Regions from separate parts of the Undibacterium sp. Tian12W genome, predicted to be linked through region 1. Evidence: predicted binding sites of a transcription regulator. Region 1 holds the regulator's gene; each other region holds the start of a gene.
The links. The regulator LexA, encoded in region 1, represses DNA repair genes until DNA is damaged. The targets are predictions, from matches to a motif close to ACTGTATNNNNATACAGT.

Region 1 (4,225 bases):
ACGTTGATACAGCGCTTTTGTACCGGTCAAACGTGCTGGCATGATTTTGCCGTTTTCTTGCACGAAATCTTTCAGTGTGTCGATGTCTTTGTAGTCAACTTTTTCTACATGTGCTGCTGTGAAGCGGCAGAATTTTTTGCGTTTGAACAAAGGGTTTTGTTGTTGACGCTTTTGCTTCAATTTGCTTTTGTCGAATTTTTTACCGAATGCCATTTTTGGCTCCTAATCTAGTAAATGTGTCTCGAATTCAGTGATGTGAAAAACGAGACTTTTGCTATTGCGATTTTTGCGCGCTAAAAAACCGGTGAATTCCATGGGCTGTTCCAAGGCAATTTCTGTAAAACGCTGGGATATTTCACCAGCAGCCATCGCAGAAATTTCAAACTCGACCTGCCGAACTGTGTTCGCCTCACGAGCCTCTGAACTATGCATCAAGGTAGCAGAAGCTATCGGGATACCGGCCGGGGTGTAGCGCAATGCGCTTTTTTCCACAATCCGGGCTACGAGCTTCAGCTGATTCACTATTTTTTTACGCGACCTTTGTCAATTATTAAGCAGCAGGCGCTTCAACACGTTGCGCTTTTGCAGCATCTTCTTTCTGAACAGCTTTCATCATAGGAGAAGGTGTTGTTTCTGCTTTTTTCAATTTGACTGTCAGGTGACGCAAGACAGCATCATTGAATTTGAATGCTGTTTCCAACTCGAGCAGAGTTTCAGCATCGCATTCGATGTTCAAGCAAACATAGTGTGCTTTTGCCAATTTTTGAATCATGTAAGCCAATTGACGACGACCCCAGTCTTCAACGCGGTGGATTTGACCACCACGGGCTACAACACTTGCCTTGTAGCGCTCGATCATTGCAGGAACTTGCTCGCTCTGATCTGGATGTACGATAAATACGATTTCATAATGACGCATATATTCTCCTTGTGGACAATAAAAATAGCCCGCCTCGGCGTCAAGACGAGTGCGGGAAGAGGAAAGCCGACAATAATAACCCAGTTTTTCATATTGATCAATTAGATCAGTGACTTAGGCTATTTATCTGCCAATTCCCGAAGGTAAGTGAGGTATTTTTTTCACATTTCTCAGTAATTGCGGTCATTTTGACTTGCATATTCAGCTTTACTGTATAAAAATACAGACTGCTTGTATATACAGCACCTTAACACTAGAAAACGCCATGCTCAAACTCACTTCCCGCCAGGAACAAATCCTGAACCTGATCAAAGACGCCATTCAAAACACGGGCTTTCCTCCTACCCGCGCCGAGATTGCGACAGAACTGGGGTTTCGCTCCACCAATGCGGCAGAAGAACATTTGCAAGCACTGGCACGCAAAGGCGTTATAGAAATTGCGGCAGGCACTTCACGCGGCATACGCCTGCTGGAGTCAGAGTTGTCCAGCCATATCACAGGCAAGCAACTGGCCTTGCCCCATCCTGCCCTGCTGCAACTAGCCCTGCCACTGGTTGGCCGGGTTGCTGCCGGCTCGCCGATACTGGCAAGTGAACATATAGAATCGACTTACCACGTAGATCCTGCCCTGTTCTCTGCCAAACCAGATTTTTTACTGAAGGTACGTGGCATGTCCATGCGTGACGCTGGCATACTTGATGGCGACTTGCTGGCAGTCAAAAAGGCAGACAGTGCCCGCAATGGCCAGATCGTTGTTGCCCGCCTCGGTGATGATGTTACCGTCAAACGCTATAAAAAAACTGGCAGTTTGATCGAGCTGATGCCAGAAAACCCGGATTATCCTGTGATCAAGATTGGTGATACGGAAGAAGATTTCGCGCTGGAAGGCCTGGCTGTCGGCCTAATGCGCAACTGGGTTTGAGGTCAGCCCGGGCGTGATCCTCCCCTCTCATCCGGATCACGCCCGGCTCGTCCCCAAACTTTTTTGATAGTGGCGCCAAAGGATGCACCTGCTATCAACAGTTCACGTGCTGAATTTGCGAGTTGACATAATCTCAGCCAACCCCCAACAGAATTTACTTGGGGCAGCGCAAAGATCAGAAGCAAAAAGTTCGCGAAACACTACTCCACGCCCACCCAATAGTCTCGCCTTGCAAGACGAGACTATTCATACTGCTAAAAGCATTTCGAGCGCGCATCGCGATAACATAACTAATGAACTCTTTTACGTCACTCTTTATGATTGATGCCTTATAGTTTCGCTGACTCTATACTTGCCGAGATATTGATGTTGATCATGTAAGCGATATTGATCGCAACATTTCTAGCGTACTTTTACAGAAAAACAGGCATTCTTACTTGCATAGGACCTGAGTTGATTTATCCGGATACTGTCAGCTATTCTCCATCCAAATCCAATATCAATTCAGCCTCTGCTTTCTTGCCATAGGCAATCGCATCTTGCGACTTGATGAAGGGTAGTCCATCCTCATCATTCAGAATTAATCCGTTGGACATTGAACACAAGACTGCTGACGCAATAGTCGACGCTATCAGTTCAGTTAAATCACTGTGCGTCGAAAAGGTCACCAGATAATCTCTACCCTTAAGCTGCGGTGTCGCATCTTCGTCCAAAAAATCGTCTTCCAACTCTTCGAAAAAATATTCGAACCCAGTTTCTTCACCCTTGTATATGCAGGGCAAAAACCCGGAAAATTCTTCAACATCAAAATCCGTGTCAATTTGCAGATCAAACTCTGCATCCGCAATTGCTTGCGCCCATCGCTTGGGGATAGGCATTTTCTCTTTTTCTAGAATCACAAAAATATCGACAGACATATTTCACCTGGTAAAAAATCAAATATATGGCTCTTGCTGGAAGCCTCGTGCAATTCCGGCTTTTACCATTTCTATCCGTTCGGGAGTCGGATGATAGCCACGCTTCCCAACGTAGGCCACATACGTTTCATATGAACGAACTGTCGGAAACCAGGGTAGAGCGTATTTATCAATTAATTCCAATACAGATCTTAAAACTTGTTCAATATCTTCCTCATTTTCGACAGAAAACATTGGGTCGCTAAACATATTTTTGGGAAAATCCTCAGAGAGGCGGCCACCAATCAATATATAGTCGGGTGGGAACTCTCCAAGTTCACCATTTGGATGATTTACCCAAGGCGACCAGATCGTTACATTGATATCAAGAAATCCGCCTGAACTTATTCTTGCGACAAACATATCAAATAAAGGCCCGCGCTTACGCCAAAAAGTAAATTTCTTTTCTACGGCAAACCCGCGCCGCCGCATCGCGTCGTGGAACCATTTGCTCGCGTGTTTATCAAGTTGCGCCAAAGTAGTCATAGAACCAGACCATTTCCAATCTAAAAATAAAGAGAATGAATCATAGATTAAATTGAACCCGTGTTGACAACAATTTAACATTACCGCAATTGCGCAACGACATAAAACTGCCTGCAAAAAAAATCGCCCGATTCAAAAATCGGGCGATTTCATTTTTTTGTTGCCAGCACTTGGCTGGCAAGCACCAACAAATGCTGACTAACTTAGTGCTTTACCACAGTCGTATCCGCTGGTGTTTCTGGCGTTGCCGGTGTTGCTGCGGCAGCCACAGGGACTGGTTCGTCAACCAAAGGAACAGGCTGGGTTTCCAGTGCAATTTCCAGGACCTTGTCTATCCAGCGTACCGGGATGATTTCCAGTTTGTTTTTGACATTGTCCGGGATCTCAGCCAGATCCTTGGCATTTTCCTCAGGTATCAATACTGTCTTGATACCACCACGGTGAGCAGCGAGCAATTTCTCTTTCAAGCCACCGATAGGCAATACTTCGCCGCGCAGGGTGATCTCACCAGTCATGGCGACATCAGCACGAACCGGGATGCCAGTAAATACTGACACCAGAGCCGTAGTCATGGCGATACCGGCAGATGGACCATCTTTTGGTGTTGCGCCTTCTGGTACGTGGATATGGATATCACTCTTCTCGAATACATCCGCCTTGATACCAAGACGCTTGGCGCGGCTGCGTACCACTGTGCGGGCTGCTTCTATCGATTCTTTCATGACATCGCCCAGAGTACCGGTACGGATAACCCCGCCTTTACCTGGCATGTTCACAGCTTCTATAGTCAAGAGATCACCACCAACTTCAGTCCAGGCCAAACCAACTACCTGACCAATCTGGTTATCCTTGACGGCGACACCAAAGTCATAGCGGCGCACACCCAGGTACTTGTCCAGATTTTTTGAATTGACCGTGGCTTTTTTCTCGGTCTTTTTGAGC
Region 2 (4,225 bases), on a different contig from region 1:
ACCTGGCAGGCGTCGGCGTACCTGAGAATTTGTCTCAAGCTGCATTCTGGTTTCGCCAGGCTGCCAACCAGGGAGCTGCAGATGCAGAGTACTTCCTGGGGCTGGCGTATATCAATGGCAAAGGCGTGCCAGAAGACTGGCGGCAAGGGTCGATCTGGCTGCGTCGCGCTGCTGAACAAAATTATTCTAATGCGCAGCACGTGCTGGCTTTGCTTTATCTGTCTCGCAAAGAATCACCCGATGACGGGAAACAAGCCCTTTATTGGCTGCGCAAAGCAGCAGAACGCGGCGACGCCAATGCACAACTCGACCTGGGCAGGATCTACGCCAGCGGCAAAATCTTGAATATAGACAGCCGCGCTGCAGCCAGCACCGTTGCGGGTCCACTTGACCAGGCCCGGGACAAGACACAGAAAGACCTGGCGGCAACGATTGGTGAAGTGGCAGGTGTAGCCAGAGATGAACAGGCCGCCTATTTCTGGACCATGCTATCTCTTGCCAACGGCAATCAAGTTGCACGCGACTATTTACCCCCGCTGGTAGCAGTATTGCCCGCTGAGAGCAAAAGCAAAGTCGATGCAGAAGTCAAGGCCTGGAAGCCAGTAAAATAAAGGCTGACAACTTTGATGCCGATGACTGCCAGCCTGCCTGCACTCGTGCCTGAAATACCATGATGCTTTCATCGTCGAGTGGCGACACCGCATTGTGTCAGTTGGCGAGGGGGCTGGCTTCAATGCAGGTAAAAATACCGCTGGAACTCAGCCCACTCCACATTGCATTTCCTTGCTCACACATATCCTGCAAAAGATTAAACGTCATAAGCAATTACTCACTTACATAGCGAGCAATAAAACTAGCTCGCCGATACGCTATACTCATCAGCAATAATTCCTGTAGCAGCACAGCACCACATCTAATACACACTCAGAAGCCCTCATGAAAATCCTAGGCATAGACCCCGGCTTGCGCACCACCGGTTTTGGCGTCATCCATAAACAGGGCAGCAAGCTGACGTATATCGCCTCAGGCACGATCAAGACCATTGATGGTACTTTACCAGAACGCTTGAAGACCATCCTCGCAGGCGTTTCAGAAATAGTACGCACTTACCAGCCTGATTGTGCGGCGATAGAAAAAGTCTTCGTCAACGTCAATCCGCAATCTACCCTGTTACTGGGGCAAGCCCGCGGTGCAGCGATTTGCGCGTTGGTAGCGGCAGACCTTGCAGTCGCAGAATATACAGCCTTACAGGTTAAACAAGGCGTGGTCGGTCATGGCCGCGCCAAGAAAGAGCAGGTGCAGGACATGGTGCAACGCCTGCTGGCTTTGTCTGGCCTACCTGGCAGCGATGCTGCCGATGCGCTGGGCGTGGCGATTTGTCATGCCCATAGTGGTGATACCCTGGCAACCCTGGGGGCAATTGCGCCGGGTCTGGCGAAGAAGGGTTTGCGTGTCAAGGGCGGTCGTCTAGTCGGTTAATACAGGGCTGTAAGCTCACCGAAGCTGCACTGCGCCCTGGCCAGATCATATAACTGGCCTGCATAAGCTTAATTGCAGTATCGCAATATCAATATAATTTCCCTGCGAGCCTCGTCAAACGCGTCAGAATCGTTTACTATCACTGCTTATTCATACAGTATGAAAGCAGTCTCATGATAGGTCGCATTGCAGGCACTCTGATAGAAAAGAATCCTCCGCAATTGCTGGTCGATTGCCAGGGTGTGGGCTATGAAGTCGATGTGCCTATGAGTACTTTTTATAACCTGCCGCATCTCGGTGAAAAAGTGGTCTTGCTGACGCATCTGGCGATACGCGAAGATGCCCATGTACTGTTTGGTTTTGGTACGGCAGAAGAACGCAGCACCTTCAAGCAATTGATCAAGATCAGCGGCGTCGGTGCCCGCACTGCCCTCTCTATTTTATCTGGCATGTCGGTAGCCGATCTGGCCCAGGCGATCACCCTGCAAGAAGCAGGACGCCTGACCCGCGTGCCGGGCATAGGCAAGAAAACTGCAGAACGTTTGCTGCTGGAACTCAAAGGCAAGCTCGGTGCTGACCTTGGCAATGCGACTGCGGCACTGGCTGCAGGTGACCATAGCGCTGACATCCTGAACGCCTTGCAGGCACTTGGTTACTCCGACAAGGAAGCCTTGCTGGCGATGAAATCCGTGCCTGCTGGTAGTGGCGTCTCTGATGGCATCAAGCTGGCATTGAAAGCATTGTCCAAAGGCTAAGCGATGACGATACAGACCGACAATCTTTCATCCAACTTCAGCGAGCCACGCATTATCTCGGCCACGCCAAGCTCGCCCAATGAAGAAGCAATAGAACGCGCCCTGCGCCCCAAGCAGCTTGATGAATATGTGGGCCAGGAAAAGATACGCGGGCAACTGGAAATTTTTATCACTGCAGCTAGGCAGCGTAGTGAAGCACTTGATCACACCTTGCTGTTTGGCCCGCCGGGCTTGGGTAAAACCACGCTGGCGCACATCATTGCGCGTGAGATGGGTGTCAACCTGCGCCAGACTTCTGGCCCGGTGCTGGAACGTGCCGGTGACTTGGCGGCCCTGCTGACGAACCTGGAAGCCAATGATGTACTCTTTATCGATGAGATACATCGCCTGTCGCCGGTAGTCGAAGAGATTCTGTACCCGGCGCTGGAAGATTACCAGATCGACATCATGATCGGTGAAGGTCCGGCAGCCCGCTCGGTGAAGCTGGATTTACAGCCTTTTACCCTGGTTGGTGCCACTACCCGCGCCGGCATGCTGACCAACCCGCTGCGTGACCGTTTTGGTATCGTCGCCCGACTGGAATTTTATACACCGGAAGAATTGACCAAGATCGTCACCCGCTCCGCATCATTGCTGGGCGCCCCAATACAGGCGGATGGTGCGCGTGAAATTGCCAAGCGGGCACGTGGCACACCGCGTATTGCCAATCGTCTGTTGCGACGGGTACGTGATTATGCCGAGGTCAAAGGCAATGGTGAAATCACCAAAGGCATTGCCGATGCGGCATTGAAGATGCTGGATGTCGATGCGGTTGGTTTTGATTTAATGGACAGAAAACTGCTGGAAGCCATCCTCTTTAAATTTGGCGGTGGCCCGGTAGGCCTGGATAACGTCGCTGCGGCCATAGGTGAAGAACGCGACACCATAGAAGATGTACTGGAACCCTATCTGATACAGCAGGGTTTTTTGCAACGCACGCCCAGAGGCAGGATAGCAACGCCGTCCGCGTATGAGCATTTTGGCGTGACCATGCCCAGATCGGGTAATAACGGTGACTTATGGGGTGGTAGCTAAACGCTGACCCTTCCCATGGTTTGTGCTCAATCCAACCGAACTTGATGCCATGTCCTTACAAGCCGAACAACATGCTTATACCGTCCTTGAGGCCAGGGCGCGTACCCAGCATATCAATCCCTTAAGCTGGCAATTTGAGCTGAGCATTAACGATGCTTATGACATTGCCAAAGCGTCTGACACCATCCGTGCCGCCGAAGGCGAAGTTTGCATAGGCCGCAAACTTGGTTTCACTAACCGCAAGCTGTGGAATAAATACGGCGAGAAAGCTGCCATCTGCGAACCAATCTGGAGCAGCCTGTTTGACAGCACGGTGCGCTATGTTGAAGATAACCATGCCTACCAAAGCCTGACAGGCGCGCTGCAGCCACGCATAGAACCGGAAGTGGTATTCAAGCTCGGCAGGACGCCGGCTGCCGACGCTTGCATAGAAGAACTCGCAGATTGCCTGGAATGGATGGCGCATGGCATAGAGATCGTCGTCAGCCCCTACCCTGACTGGAAGTTTGAAGCAGCCGACGCGATAGCCGCACTGGGCTTGCACGGCACCCTGCTGATCGGTGAGCCACGCATCTTGTCGAGTGCCAGCCGTCAGCATCTGGCTGAGTTGCTGGCCAATGCCAGCGTCTCGCTGTCATGCGACGGCACACTGCTGAGCGCTGGCTATGGCAGCAATGTGCTGGACAGCCCCTTGCATGCGATCTGGCACCTGCATGGCCTGCTGCAAAAGCAGCCACAGTTCCTGCCTTTGCAGGCAGGTGAAATCATTACCACCGGCACCTGGACTGATGCTTACCCGGTACAGGCCGGGCAAACCTGGGGGACTGCTTTCTCTGGTATCCCATTACCAGGCCTGAGTGTTAGTTTTGCTTAAAAGCAGCCAAGCCTGCAGTTATGCAGTCTGCAACGATAAGCCC
Region 3 (4,225 bases), on a different contig from region 1:
GGTCATAAAAACCTTTGGCAAGCGGACAGGCATCGCCGTGACAAGCCGCTTCAGGGTATTCACATGCCTTGGTCTTGGCGACCAGTTCCAGCGTGCGCAAGCCCAGTTTTGGCGTGCTGTTCTGGATATTGCCCAGCGCATGCAAAGCCAGTTGCCGCCCCGATGTTTTTGCCGCCAGATAAAAAATCTTGTCCAGCTTGTGTTCTGCCGTCGCCTTTAACAAGGGGAACAAACTGCCTATGGTCTTGCCTATACCCGTCGGCGCTTGCGCCAACAGGCAACAGCCGCGCTTGCTGGCCTTATACATGGCTTCAGCCAGTTGCCTTTGCCCTGGCCTGAATGTCGCGTGTGGAAAGACCATGTCCGCCAAAGCCAGATCACGCGCTGCACGATGTGCGACTTCCTGTTCAGCCCAGGCAATAAAGCGGCCACACAGCAAAGCAAAAAAATCTGCCAATTCAGCTGCAGGTAATTCTTGTTGCAACACCGTTTCTTTCTGGCTTTGTATATTGAAATACACCAGCGCCACACTGATCTTTTGCAAGCCCAGCTTTTGACATAACAAATGCCCATACACCTTTGCTTGCGCCCAGTGCAAATGCCTGTGATTTTCTGGCATCGCATGCAAGTCACCCAGGTAGGTCTTGATTTCTTCTATCTGCTGCAAGTCAGGGTCATAACCATCGGCGCGGCCACGCACATGCAAGCTGCCATGTTGACCTTCCAGTTTTACTTCGCGCTGGTAGCTGCTGCTTCTGCGCAAGGCAACTGTTGCATGCCCAGCCATGCCTTGCTCGGCAGTGGGCGAAGGCGTAAAGCGCAAATCCAGATCACCTTGCTTGGCCGTGAATTCGCACAAGGCACGCACGGCGACGGTATAACTGGCTGAGCTTATGGCACTCACTGCCCAGCCTCTTGCCACTCAAGGTAGCAAACAGCCACTGGCATGTCATGCCTGGCACAAAAGTCCAGCCAGCGTTTCTGGTTATCCTGCAGCTTGTCGCCTGGCCCTTTGACCTCTATCATCCTGTAGCGCTGCTCTTGCGGCCAAAACTGTATCAGATCAGGAAAGCCATTGCGGTTGGCGCGTATGTCGAGCAAGATGCGTTCAAAACTATGCTTCAGATGCTGAGCCGGTATGCATGTTAGCGCCATCTCCAGCAAGTCTTCAGACAACGTACTCCAAAACACAAAGGGTGATTGCAAACCAGACTTGGCCGCATACGTTTGCCGTATGGTCTGGTGATAAATACCCGACTCCAGTTGTGCAAAACAGGCCGCAAAATCATCTGCCCGCCGCGTCTGAAAATCGGCGCTCAATAAATCCACAGGCTCACGCTGGAAAGGATGAAAAAACGCCCCCGGTATCGCCTTGAAAATCACATGCCAGCACAGCAAACCAAACAGAGAATTGATGAGCGCATTCTCTACATAAAACACCGGCGCATCATCTGCATGCAAATGGTCGCGCACTACATACTCAACCACATAATCTTCTTGCGGGAAGGGCAGGTGCAAGGCCAGTTCTGTTGGTGATGTACGAGCCGCTTTGGCAACTTTAGCCAGCCCCAGCTTGCGACTGAGGCGCGGCGCGATACGCAACACCTGTTGATGCTCTGCCTCACTCTCGGGCGCTTGCTGCGCCAGCGTCAGCAAATCATAGGCGGCCTGCGTCTGTTCGCTTTTCTCCAGCACCCGTATGGCCCGCAAACGCGCACCAGGGTAAGTGCAGCCCGCATACACCTGCTGCGCCAGCGCCCAGTCCTTTTGCTTTTCAAGGTAATCGCCAATCTGATACAACAAGCGGTTACGGCGGCTGGCAATCCAGGCATTTTCCAGGTCATGCAAACCAGCTAGTTGCGCTAGCACTTCTGGTACCGGCAACTCCGCATGAAAAGCCTCACGACAGGCATGCAAAGCCAGATAAGCATCAATATCCGCACGGCAGCCAAAGCCACGCGAGGCCGCAGAAAATTCCACCTTCTCATATTGGAAAATACCCAGGTCAGACAAAACAAACTCAGACCAGTCCTGATACAGATTACCAAAAAACAGCAGCCGCAAACGATCACACAAATCCTTGTTCACAACCTGGTAAGCCACATCGTCCAGCGCACTGACAGCACCTGAGCACCACGCAGAAAATGCCTGGCTACCCGTATGCCGCAAGCTAAACAAGCCAAGTTGCTCAGCCTTGGGCAATTTCTTTTCAGCAGGCGTTATCGCCAACAACAGCGCCAGCTCAGGCTTTTGCAGCAAATCAAACAAGCCAGCAATATCGAGCTCAGGATCAGCCTGCACCCAGCCCACATCCACCAGCGCCTGCATGGCAGCACAGGTATCACCAATCTCGCCATACACCAGCTTGCTGGCCCTGAACACACAACCCTTGCGCATCACCATACGCACAAACAAAGCCCGCGATGCCTGCGCCAGGCTGCCAAACTGCGCAATAAATGTCTCTTCATCATCAGTCAGCAAATCTGCATAGCGCCCACCCACCCAGTCCAGCACGGCCTGGAAGTTTTCAAGGTAGTAAAAAGGATTATCCAGATTGGCAAGCATGAGGCAGGGGAGTAGCGTTTAAATAACTGTATATGCATACAGTTTAACGCAATGTTGGACACCGGGCAAACGCCAGGGATTACAATGTAGCCTTGCAGCTCCTTCCCCTTCAAGGGGAAGGTCGGGATGGTGATGGGTTTCAGTCGAAAGCCCCAGGTGCAATTTGTCCTCCCATCTGCTCACAATTTCCAAAAGATCAAAAAATGAACAAAGCCGAAGCCATCCAAATCGCCAACGATTCCCTGCAAGCCAACGTCCTCAACGAAGGCAACACCCAATTCTCCCAAGTCGTCCGTTATGGCAACGACGAGGGCTGGTGGCTCAACATCCCCCTGACCAACTTCAGAAAAGAAAACCACTTCCTCATCTGCAGCGAAAAAGCCAAAATCATCCGCCACCTGATGATCAAAGCCAACAACATCCTGAGCCCTGCCACCAAGTTCCGCGTCAAGGACGGCATCGCCGACATCTTCATCTCATCCGCCAACCCCAAACGCCTGACAGACGTGCTGCAAGGTGGCAGCAAGTACAGCTTTAATAAGCATTTGGTGGATGAGCATAGGTATTAAAATAGGCCGAGAAGTTTCGACCTAGTTATAGCTTTCAAATTTATCTTTTTGTTTTAATTGTTTAAGTAGACAAGTTATTAAGTTGTGAGATAGGTTGAGCTTACATTTCCCTTCGTAAATAAAATCAAAAATAATCAATGACCATAAACGCCTTTGATAGCATCTCACAAGTAGAAGCCACCCTCTGGGAGGCTGCCGATCAGCTCCGCGCTAACTCTAATCTTACTGCCACTGAATACTCCATGCCTGTGCTTGGGGTGATTTTTTTACGGCATGCCACAAACCGTTATCGTTCCGCATTGGACGCTATCCAGGCGGATCAAGCCGCTGGCAAGATGCCTAATCGCCCTCTGACTAAAGCAGATTTCATTAAACGGCGAGCATTACAGTTACCGGTTTCTGCCCATTACGATACTTTACTTAGCCTTCCATCTGGAGGAAGTTTAGGCACTTCGTTAGTCGCGGCGATGAATGCTATTGAAGCTGATTTCCCACCGCTACAAGGCAGTTTGCCCAAAGAGTACGATCGCTTCGATAATAAATTGTTAGAAAATTTGCTGCGCTGTTTTGATTCAGAGACCTTACGCAATGCTACTGGAGACGTGTTCGGTCGGATTTATGAATATTTCTTGATGAAGTTTGCCATGCAAGGCGCGCAGGATAATGGAGAGTTTTTTACGCCTCCGTCCCTAGTACAAACGCTTGTCAACGTGATCGAGCCAGATCATGGCGTTGTGGCTGATCTCGCATGTGGATCAGGCGGCATGTTTGTGCAAAGTAGTCACTTCATCGAGCATGAGGGCTTTGAAACAATGAAGCGTGTGACTTTCTATGGCCAAGAGAAAACACCTGCTACTATTCGTTTGGCAAAGATGAATCTTGCTGTGCATGGCTTGGAAGGCGACATTCAGGAGGCCAATACTTTCTATGACGATCCACATCGATTACAAGATGGCCGCCCACTTTGGGGTAACGTCGACTTTATGATGGCGAACCCACCATTCAATGTCGATAAAGTCGATGCCGAAACGATCAAGACCGATCGTCGCTTGCCATTCGGTCTACCCGGCATTAATAAAGATAAGCACGTC

Region 2: a site for LexA is predicted at 1,621-1,638, ahead of ruvA (Holliday junction branch migration protein RuvA). Genes of this name have one in related genera too.
Region 3: a site for LexA is predicted at 2,591-2,608, ahead of ACO0LI_RS27645 (VRR-NUC domain-containing protein). Genes of this name have one in related genera too.

The regions. Positions count from the first base shown of each region.
Region 1 covers NZ_JBMPPK010000014.1:41,271-45,495, reverse strand. The annotation lists gene rpsR (30S ribosomal protein S18) at 1-213, opposite strand, end outside; gene priB (primosomal replication protein N) at 223-522, opposite strand; gene rpsF (30S ribosomal protein S6) at 551-919, opposite strand; gene lexA (transcriptional repressor LexA) at 1,185-1,841, shown strand; gene ACO0LI_RS18290 (hypothetical protein) at 2,318-2,758, opposite strand; gene ACO0LI_RS18285 (hypothetical protein) at 2,777-3,283, opposite strand; gene lon (endopeptidase La) at 3,487-4,225, opposite strand, start outside.
Region 2 covers NZ_JBMPPK010000028.1:32,802-37,026, forward strand. The annotation lists gene ACO0LI_RS27030 (tetratricopeptide repeat protein) at 1-611, shown strand, start outside; gene ruvC (crossover junction endodeoxyribonuclease RuvC) at 937-1,479, shown strand; gene ruvA (Holliday junction branch migration protein RuvA) at 1,653-2,234, shown strand; gene ruvB (Holliday junction branch migration DNA helicase RuvB) at 2,238-3,308, shown strand; gene ACO0LI_RS27050 (2-keto-4-pentenoate hydratase) at 3,358-4,182, shown strand.
Region 3 covers NZ_JBMPPK010000030.1:28,706-32,930, forward strand. The annotation lists gene ACO0LI_RS27640 (helicase C-terminal domain-containing protein) at 1-904, opposite strand, end outside; gene ACO0LI_RS27645 (VRR-NUC domain-containing protein) at 901-2,565, opposite strand; gene ACO0LI_RS27650 (hypothetical protein) at 2,769-3,134, shown strand; gene ACO0LI_RS27655 (N-6 DNA methylase) at 3,272-4,225, shown strand, end outside.